Regions from separate parts of the Streptomyces sp. NPDC088810 genome, predicted to be linked through region 2. Evidence: riboswitches for the same ligand, from Rfam matches in the RefSeq annotation. Region 2 holds a riboswitch; the other holds the start of a gene.
The links. Region 2 has a riboswitch for ZMP and ZTP ahead of ACIP4Y_RS21155 (bifunctional 5,10-methylenetetrahydrofolate dehydrogenase/5,10-methenyltetrahydrofolate cyclohydrolase). Riboswitches for the same ligand answer to the same signal wherever they lie in the genome.
Positions count from the first base shown of each region.

Region 1: linked by a shared signal. The riboswitch ahead of ACIP4Y_RS16030 (glycine hydroxymethyltransferase) and the one ahead of ACIP4Y_RS21155 (bifunctional 5,10-methylenetetrahydrofolate dehydrogenase/5,10-methenyltetrahydrofolate cyclohydrolase) in region 2 are both predicted to bind ZMP and ZTP.

Region 1 is NZ_JBIVJQ010000004.1:312,066-316,460, forward strand. It holds gene trpS (tryptophan--tRNA ligase) at 1-98, opposite strand, end outside; gene ACIP4Y_RS16030 (glycine hydroxymethyltransferase) at 197-1,651, opposite strand; ZMP/ZTP riboswitch at 1,685-1,773, opposite strand; gene rocD (ornithine--oxo-acid transaminase) at 1,832-3,085, shown strand; gene ACIP4Y_RS16040 (nuclear transport factor 2 family protein) at 3,092-3,553, opposite strand; gene ACIP4Y_RS16045 (TetR/AcrR family transcriptional regulator) at 3,640-4,257, shown strand; gene ACIP4Y_RS16050 (glutathionylspermidine synthase family protein) at 4,254-4,395, opposite strand, start outside.
Region 2 is NZ_JBIVJQ010000006.1:197,583-201,977, forward strand. It holds gene ACIP4Y_RS21150 (CU044_5270 family protein) at 1-856, shown strand, start outside; gene ACIP4Y_RS21155 (bifunctional 5,10-methylenetetrahydrofolate dehydrogenase/5,10-methenyltetrahydrofolate cyclohydrolase) at 873-1,721, opposite strand; ZMP/ZTP riboswitch at 1,748-1,828, opposite strand; gene ACIP4Y_RS21160 (nuclear transport factor 2 family protein) at 1,958-2,323, opposite strand; gene ACIP4Y_RS21165 (hypothetical protein) at 2,494-2,796, shown strand; gene ACIP4Y_RS21170 (S-(hydroxymethyl)mycothiol dehydrogenase) at 2,957-4,045, shown strand; gene ACIP4Y_RS21175 (MBL fold metallo-hydrolase) at 4,045-4,395, shown strand, end outside.

The DNA.
Region 1 (4,395 bases), on a different contig from region 2:
GCCACCCACTGGCGGACGGCGCCGAGGTAGTTGCCGAGGTGGAACGAGCCGGCGGTGGGCTGGATGCCGGAGAGCACGCGGGGTCGGTCATTCGCCATGCTCTCTATTCTCTCAGAGAGCCCGGGGGGTTCGGTGCGTGGGGAACCGCGGACCGTGGGGTTGGCCGCGCAGTTCCCCGCGCCCCTCCGGGAGCGCTTCAGCCCAGGTCGACCTGCGGGTACAGCGGGAAGCCCGCCACCAGGTCCGTCGCTCGCCGGGAGATCTCCTCGGCGACCTTCTCGTCCAGGACGTGGGCCGCCTTGGACGGGGCGCCCGACTTGGTGGTGCCCGGCTCGGTGGTGGTGAGGACGCGGTCGATCAGGGCGGCCACCTCGTCCATCTCCGCCGTGCCGAGGCCGCGGGTGGTGAGCGCGGGGGTGCCGACACGGATGCCGGAGGTGTACCAGGCGCCGTTCGGGTCGGCCGGGATGGCGTTGCGGTTGGTGACGATGCCCGACTCCAGCAGGGCCGCCTCGGCCTGGCGGCCGGTGAGGCCGTAGGAGGTGGCGACGTCGATCAGGCTGAGGTGGTTGTCCGTGCCGCCGGTGACCAGGGTCGCGCCACGGCGGATCAGGCCCTCGGCGAGGGCGCGGGAGTTGTCGACGATGCGCTGGGCGTAGTCCTGGAAGGCGGGCTGCCGGGCCTCGGCCAGGGCGACGGCCTTGGCGGCCATGACGTGCGGGAGCGGACCGCCGAGGACCATCGGGCAGCCGCGGTCGACCTGGTCCTTGAGGGAGTCGTCGCACAGGACCATGCCGCCGCGCGGGCCGCGCAGGGACTTGTGGGTGGTCGTGGTGACGATCTGGGCGTGCGGGACCGGGTCGAAGTCGCCGGTGAGGACCTTGCCCGCGACCAGGCCGGCGAAGTGCGCCATGTCGACCATGAGGGTGGCACCGACCTCGTCGGCGATCTCGCGCATGATCCGGAAGTTCACCAGACGGGGGTACGCGGAGTAACCGGCGACGATGATCAGCGGCTTGAACTCGCGGGCCTGGGCGCGCAGGGCGTCGTAGTCGACGAGGCCGGTGGCCGGGTCGGTGCCGTAGGAGCGCTGGTCGAACATCTTGCCGGAGATGTTCGGGCGGAAGCCGTGGGTGAGGTGGCCGCCGGCGTCCAGGGACATGCCGAGCATGCGCTGGTTGCCGAAGGCCTGGCGCAGCTCGGCCCAGTCGGCGTCGCTGAGGTCGTTGATCTGACGGACGCCGGCCTTCTCCAGGAACGGCACCTCGACGCGGTCGGCGAGGACGGCCCAGAAGGCGACGAGGTTGGCGTCGATGCCGGAGTGCGGCTGGACGTAGGCGTGGCGGGCGCCGAAGAGTTCGCGGGCGTGCTCGGCGGCGAGGGCCTCGACGGTGTCGACGTTGCGGCAGCCGGCGTAGAAGCGGCGGCCGATGGTCCCTTCGGCGTACTTGTCGCTGAACCAGTTCCCCATGGCGAGCAGGGTCGCCGGGGAGGCGTAGTTCTCGGACGCGATCAGCTTGAGCATCCCGCGCTGGTCGGTGACCTCCTGGCCGATGGCGTCGGCGACGCGCGGCTCGACTGCGCGGATGACGTCGAGGGCGGCGCGGAAGGCCGTGGTCTCGGTGGAGAGGGAGGCGGAATTCTCGGGCATCAGGGACCTCCGGACGGTGTGCGTACAGCGTTCACGTTCGGCCCAGGCGCACGGCACTCTTCCCGCTCGGGCCGCTCCCTGATGGTCCGTCCCATCCCAGCGCGCCAGTCACGGCCCGTTCGTCAGACTACCGGGCGCGCCGCGCGGCGCAGGTCCCGCGTCCACCATGCGAGCGAGGATATGAAGGGGGTCGCCGTCGTTTTCCGGACGTACTCGGGAGAGGCCGTGACCGCTGCAGAAGACCTGATCGCCGCCGCCGACGCACACTGCGCGCCCACCTACCGCCCGCTGCCCGTGGTGATCGCCACCGGTGAGGGGGCGTGGCTGACGGATGTGGCGGGGCGGCGGTACCTGGATCTGCTGGCCGGTTACTCGGCGCTGAACTTCGGGCACGGCAACCGGCGGCTGGCCGAGGCTGCCCGGCGGCAGCTGGACCGGGTGACGCTGACCTCCCGTGCCTTCTACCACGACCGGTTCGCGGCGTTCTGCACCGAGCTGGCCCGGCTGTGCGGGATGGAGATGGTGCTGCCCATGAACACGGGCACGGAGGCGGTGGAGAGCGCGATCAAGACGGCCCGGAAGTGGGGGTACCGGGTGAAGGGGGTGCCCGCGGAGATGGCGAAGGTCGTCGTGGCGGGCGGCAACTTCCACGGCCGTACGACGACGGTGATCAGCTTCTCCACGGATCCGGAGGCGCGGGCGGACTACGGGCCGTACACGCCGGGGTTCGAGATCGTGCCGTACGGCGATCTGACCGCGATGCGGGCGGCGCTCACCGAGAACACCGTGGCCGTGCTGCTGGAGCCGATCCAGGGCGAGTCCGGGGTGATCGTGCCGCCGGCCGGTTATCTGGCGGGGGTGCGGGAGCTGACGCGCGAGCGGAACGTGCTGTTCGTCGCCGACGAGATCCAATCGGGTCTGGGCCGGACCGGGCGGACCTTCGCGTGCGAGCACGAGGGGGTCGTACCGGACGTGTACGTGCTGGGCAAGGCGCTGGGCGGCGGGATCCTGCCGGTGTCGGCGGTGGTGTCGAGCGCGGCGGTGCTCGGGGTGTTCCGGCCGGGTGAGCACGGGTCGACGTTCGGCGGGAATCCGCTGGCCTGCGCGGTGGCGCTGGAGGTGATCGCGATGCTGCGGACCGGGGAGTACCAGGAGCGGGCGGCCCGGCTGGGCGAGCGGCTGCACCGGGTGCTGGGCGAGCTGCGGGGCACGGGCCGGGTGACGGCGGTGCGCGGGCGCGGGCTGTGGGCCGGGGTGGACGTCTCGCCGGCGCTCGGCACCGGGCGGCAGATCTCGGAGCGGCTGCTGGCCCGTGGGGTCCTGGTCAAGGACACCCACGGGTCGACCGTCCGGATCGCGCCGCCGCTGGTGATCGGCGAGGAGGACCTGGACTGGGGGCTGGAGCAGCTGCGGGCGGTGCTGGCGGGTGCCTAGCGGGTGTCAGTGCAGCGGGATGCCGGTGCCGTGCTCGTCGGCCGGCCGGGGCCCGAGGATGCGCCGTTCGGCCTCGTCGATGGGCACGTCGTGGATGCCGGCCTCGCGGCGGCGCATCAGGCCGCGCTCGTCGAACTCCCACAGTTCGTTGCCGTAGGAGCGCCACCACTGGCCGTCGGCGTCACGGCACTCGTACTGGAAGCGGACGGCGATGCGGTTGCCGTGGAAGCTCCACAGGCTCTTGCGCAGGGCGTAGTCCCGTTCGCGCTGCCACTTCTCGGTCAGGAAGGCGACGATCTCGTCCCGGCCGGCGAGGAACCGGTCCCGGTTCCGCCAGACGGAGTCCGGGGTGTAGGCGAGGGCGACCCGGTGGGGGTCGCGGGTGTTCCAGGCGTCCTCGGCGGCCTGCACCTTCCGGCGGGCGGTCTCCAGGGTGAAGGGCGGGTACGGCGGGCGGTCTTCGGGCACGGCGGCCTCCTCCGGTCGAGAACGAGCGTTCTCCACTCGTTGCGCCTAAAGTAGAGAACGGCCGTTCTCGACGTCAAGGAGCCCGGATGCCCGCCCCGATCACCGAGGAACAGACCCGCCTGGACCGCGAGGCGCTCCTGGACGCGGCGGAGGCGCTCTTCTACGCCCACGGCATCCAGGCGGTGGGGATGGACCGGGTCCGCGAGGCGTCCGGCCTGCCGCTGAAGCGGATCTACCGGCTCTTCGCGACCAAGGAGGACCTCGTGGTCGCCATGCTCCGGCGCCGCGACCGGCGCTGGCGCGCGAGCCTGGCCGCCCACGTGGAGAGCGTCCCGGACCCCCGCGCCCGGGTGCTCGCGGTCTTCGACTGGCTCGCCGGCTGGTTCGCCGAGCCCGGCTTCCGCGGCTGCGCCTGGATCAACGCCCACGGCGAACTCGGCTCCTCCTCCGAGCCCGTCCTGGCCGAGGTCCGCGCCCACAAACAGGCCTTCCACGACCAGCTCGCCGCCTGGGTGCACGCCACCGGCACACCGCTGGCCGAGCCGGTCTTCCTGCTCGCCGAGGGAGCCGTCGTCACCGCGGGCATCACCGGCGATCCGGCCCCGGCGCGGCATGCGCGGGCCACGGTGGAGAGGCTGCTCGGGGGCTGGGGAGTCCCGTCCGGATCAGCCCGGGTCCGCCCTGATCCGGACGAAACCCGCTAGAGGATCACATGGGGCAGGAAGCGGGCGTACTCGTCGGTGATCAGGCCGGTGGACTCGCGGATGCCGAGGCCCGCAGGTTCGTCCCGGACCACCCAGGCGCCCAGCACCACGTGGTTGCCGTCGAAGGTGGGCAGGGGG
Region 2 (4,395 bases):
GCCGGCGCGTCGCGCACCCGGGGCCCGGCTGCTGTGGGGGTTGGCCGCCACCGGGGTTGTCGTGGCGACCGCCGCTACCGCGCTGCTCGGTGGGCCGAGCACCCAGCCCGCGCTCGCCGCGCCCCGGCCGCTGGCCGTCCGCGCGCACTCCACGCCCGTACCGCTCACACAGCTGGCCGAACTGGCCGATGCCGCCGCGGCAGAAGGCGCACCGCGGCTGCGGAAGGGCACGCACGTGCAGACGTGGAGCCTCGGCATGACGGACGGGAAACCGCCCGTCACCCTGCCCGAGGAGCGGGTCGTGCGCTGGCGGGCGGACGACAGCCACACCGAGCTGGTCGTGGCGACCGACCCGCGCCATCCCGGCCGCCCGGTCCTCACCGACACCGGCGGCGACCCCGGCCCGGTGGCCGACGGCCATGTCCTGAGCCGGACCACGTACCCGCCGAGCTGGAGCGACGCCCCACCGGAGGCACCCCCGCCGCACACCCCGGCCGCCCTGCGCGCCTACCTCGCCGAAACCGTCCGCACCGACTCCCTGAGCACCCCCGGACTCCTCGACGCGGTCGACGAGTTGCTCGACCACTGGACCCTCGGCGCACGCGAGTCCGCGGCCCTGGTCCGGGTCCTCGCGGACGCGAAGGGGCTGCGGCCCCTGGGACAGGTGACGGACCGCCTCGGCCGTCCCGGGCAGGCCTACGTGTACGGGGGCGAGGGCGGAGGCGGCCGGCGGATGCTGATCCTCGACGCACGCACCGGTGCCGTCCTCGGCCTGGAAACCACCTTCACCCGCGACGCCCCCGCCTACGGCGTGAAGGCCGGGGACGTCATGGAGTACAGCGCCTGGATGCGCTGACCGCGCCGCCCGCCCGTCACACTCCGAGCTGCCGGGCGGCGGCCGTCACGGTCTGCTCCAGCAGCGTGGCGATCGTCATCGGACCGACACCGCCCGGCACCGGGGTGATCAGCGCGGCCCGCTCCACGGCCGAGTCGAAGTCGACGTCACCGACGTTCCCCGGGTTGTAGCCCGCGTCGACGACGACCGCGCCCGGCTTGATGTCCTGCCCGCGGATCAGCCGCGGCCGGCCCACCGCGGCCACGACGATGTCGGCCTCGCGGACCGCCGCCGACAGGTCCCGGGTGCGCGAGTGGCAGTACGTGACGGTCGCGTCCCGGGCGAGCAGCAGCATCCCCACGGGCTTGCCGAGGATCGCGCTGCGGCCCACCACCACGGCCCGCTTCCCGGCCGGGTCGACGCCGTACTCGTCCAGCAGCCGCACGATGCCGCCCGGCGTGCAGGAGACGAAGCCCGGCAGCCCGAAGCTCATGGTGGCGAACGAGGCGAAGGTGACGCCGTCCACGTCCTTCTCCGGCGCGATCGCCTCGAACGCGGCCCGCTCGTCGATGTGGTCGCCCACCGGGTGCTGGAGCAGAATCCCGTGCACCCCCGGGTCGGCCGACAACTCCCGCAGCGTGCCGACGAGTTCCTCGGTCGTGGTGCTCGCGGGCAGCTCCACGTGCCGGGACTCGATGCCGGCCTTGCGGCAGCGGTTCTGCTTCATGCGGACGTACGTCACCGACGCCGGGTCCTCGCCGACGAGCACGGTCGCGAGACACGGCGCGGTACCGGTGCGCTCGGTGAGACCGGCGGCCTTCCGCGCGGTGTCCTCGACGATGCGGCGGGCGAGCGCGGTGCCGTCCATCAGCCGGGCCTGGGTCATGCTGCACACTCCTGAGCTGGATCGACTCTCCTCGCCCAGGCGCGCGGCAACCACCACGGACCGCTCCCCGGTGGTACTCCACCTCAGCGCCAGTCACGGCCCGCGTACAGCGTAACCGGAGCGCGTACGACCGTAGGACCCCCGACCGGGACCGCGCCCGCCGGGGTCCGGGCCGGCCGTGCTGCGGCCCGGACCGGCGCGACCCTCCTTCCGGCGGCCTGCCGTACCCGCCGGGTCTACTCGTCCCAGGCCTGGACGATGAGCTGATCGGCGATCTTGCCGTCCCGCAGGGTGACCATCGACTCGGCGAGGACCCGGGTGCCGTCCGCGTACTCGCATGACTCGCTGTACGCGGCCTGGTCGCCCTGCATGACGCACCGGTCCAGCTTGTGCGTCATGTCGCGGCTGTAGATGTCGTCCAGCAACTCGGCGATCTGGCTCCGGCCGTGCAGGACCGTGGGATGACTGGGCTGGTTGTTGCGGTCGACGATGCGGATCTCCGCGTCGTCCGCGTAGAGCGACAGCAGGTTGTTGCCGGTGTTGCCCTCGATGGCCCGGCGCAGTGTCTCGGTGTCGAAAGCGGACCCCGTCGCGGTACCCATGGTGACCTCCTTCAGGCGAGCGCGGCCCGGCCAGGAGCGGACCGCACGGGCCCCATCTCCGAGCGTCCTCCGCCCCGGCTGCCACGGCAAGCCCGGCCGCCGCCTCCGCCTCACGGGTGAGCGCGGCCCGCCGCCCGTGTCCGGGCGGGGGCCGCGGCCGTTGCAGGGGCATGATCTCCCCACGACGTATCGCCGCCGCCGCAGGTCTGGCCGCCGGGATCGCCGGTCTCGCCGCACCGCAGGCGAGCGCGGCGGGCACCGGCGCACCGCTCGTCGGCCGGCTCGGCGCGCTGAGCACGCTGGACTCGCTCGCCACCAGTGACATCCCGGCACCGCACAAGGACCGCGTCCCGCGGGTCAGCGAGCAGGTGCAGGAGCTGAAACACCTCCGCGAGCTGAACCAGCTCAACCAGCTGGAGCAGGTCGTCGCCCCCGCGGCGCCCCTGCTCGGACTGGTCCAGGGCATCCACTGACCGAGCCTGCCGCGCCGAGGGCCGTCCCGGCCGGGACGGCCCTCGGCGCTGTCCGCCACCGGTGGCGCAAAGATCCACGATCAGCCTCGTGGACCGCCCCGCTACCCCTCGGTCGCGCGTAGGGTCGGCGGCGAAGGCATTCGACGGAAGGGACCAGACCATGGCGCAGGAAGTACGCGGCGTGATCGCACCGGGCAAGAACGAGCCCGTACGGGTCGAGACGATCGTGGTGCCGGACCCGGGGCCCGGCGAAGCCGTCGTACGCATCCAGGCCTGCGGGGTCTGTCACACCGATCTGCACTACAAACAGGGCGGTATCTCGGACGACTTCCCGTTCCTGCTCGGCCACGAGGCCGCCGGCGTGGTGGAGTCGGTCGGCGACGGCGTCACCGACATCGCCCCGGGTGACTTCGTCATCCTCAACTGGCGTGCGGTGTGCGGCCAGTGCCGGGCCTGTCTGCGCGGCCGGCCCTGGTACTGCTTCAACACCCACAACGCGCGCCAGAAGATGACCCTCGCCGCCACCGGCCAGGAGCTGTCCCCGGCCCTCGGGATCGGTGCGTTCGCGGAGAAGACGCTCGTCGCGGCCGGCCAGTGCACCAAGGTCGACCCGTCCGTCTCCCCGGCGGTCGCGGGTCTCCTCGGCTGCGGGGTGATGGCCGGCATCGGCGCCGCGATCAACACCGGGAACGTCGGCCGGGGTGACGCGGTCGCCGTCATCGGCTGCGGCGGTGTCGGCGGCGCGGCCATCGCCGGGTCGAACCTGGCCGGTGCGGCGAAGATCATCGCGGTGGACATCGACGACCGGAAGCTGGAGAAGGCCCGCACGCTGGGCGCCACGCACACCGTCAACTCCAAGGAGACCGACCCGGTCGAGGCGATCCGCGAGCTGACCGGCGGCTTCGGCGCCGACGTCGTCATCGAGGCCGTGGGCCGCCCGGAGACCTACCAGCAGGCCTTCTACGCCCGCGATCTCGCCGGCACCGTCGTCCTCGTCGGGGTCCCCACCCCCGAGATGAAGCTCGAACTGCCCCTGCTGGACGTCTTCGGCCGCGGCGGCGCCCTGAAGTCCAGCTGGTACGGCGACTGCCTGCCCACCCGGGACTTCCCCATGCTGATCGATCTCCACCTGCAAGGCCGCCTGCCGCTCGACGCGTTCGTCACCGAGAATGTCCAACTGGACCAGGTGGAGCAGGCGTTCGAGCGGATGCACCACGGTGACGTGCTGCGTTCGGTGGTGGTGCTGTGATGACCGTACGCATCGAACGCCTTGTCACCGCCGGGCAGTTCAGTCTCGACGGCGGCACCTGGGACGTGGAGAACAACGTGTGGATCGTCGGCGACGAGCGGGAGGTGATCGTCATCGACGCCGCCCACGACGCCGAGGCCATCGCTCGCGCGGTCGACGACCGGCGCCTGACCGCCATCGTGTGCACGCACGCCCACAACGACCACGTCAACGCCGCCCCGGCCCTCGCCGACCTCACCGGCGCCACCATCTGGCTGCACCCCGACGACCTGCCGCTGTGGAAGCAGACCCATCCGCACCGCGACCCCGACCGGCATCTCCTCGACGGCCAGGTCATCGAGGCCGCCGGC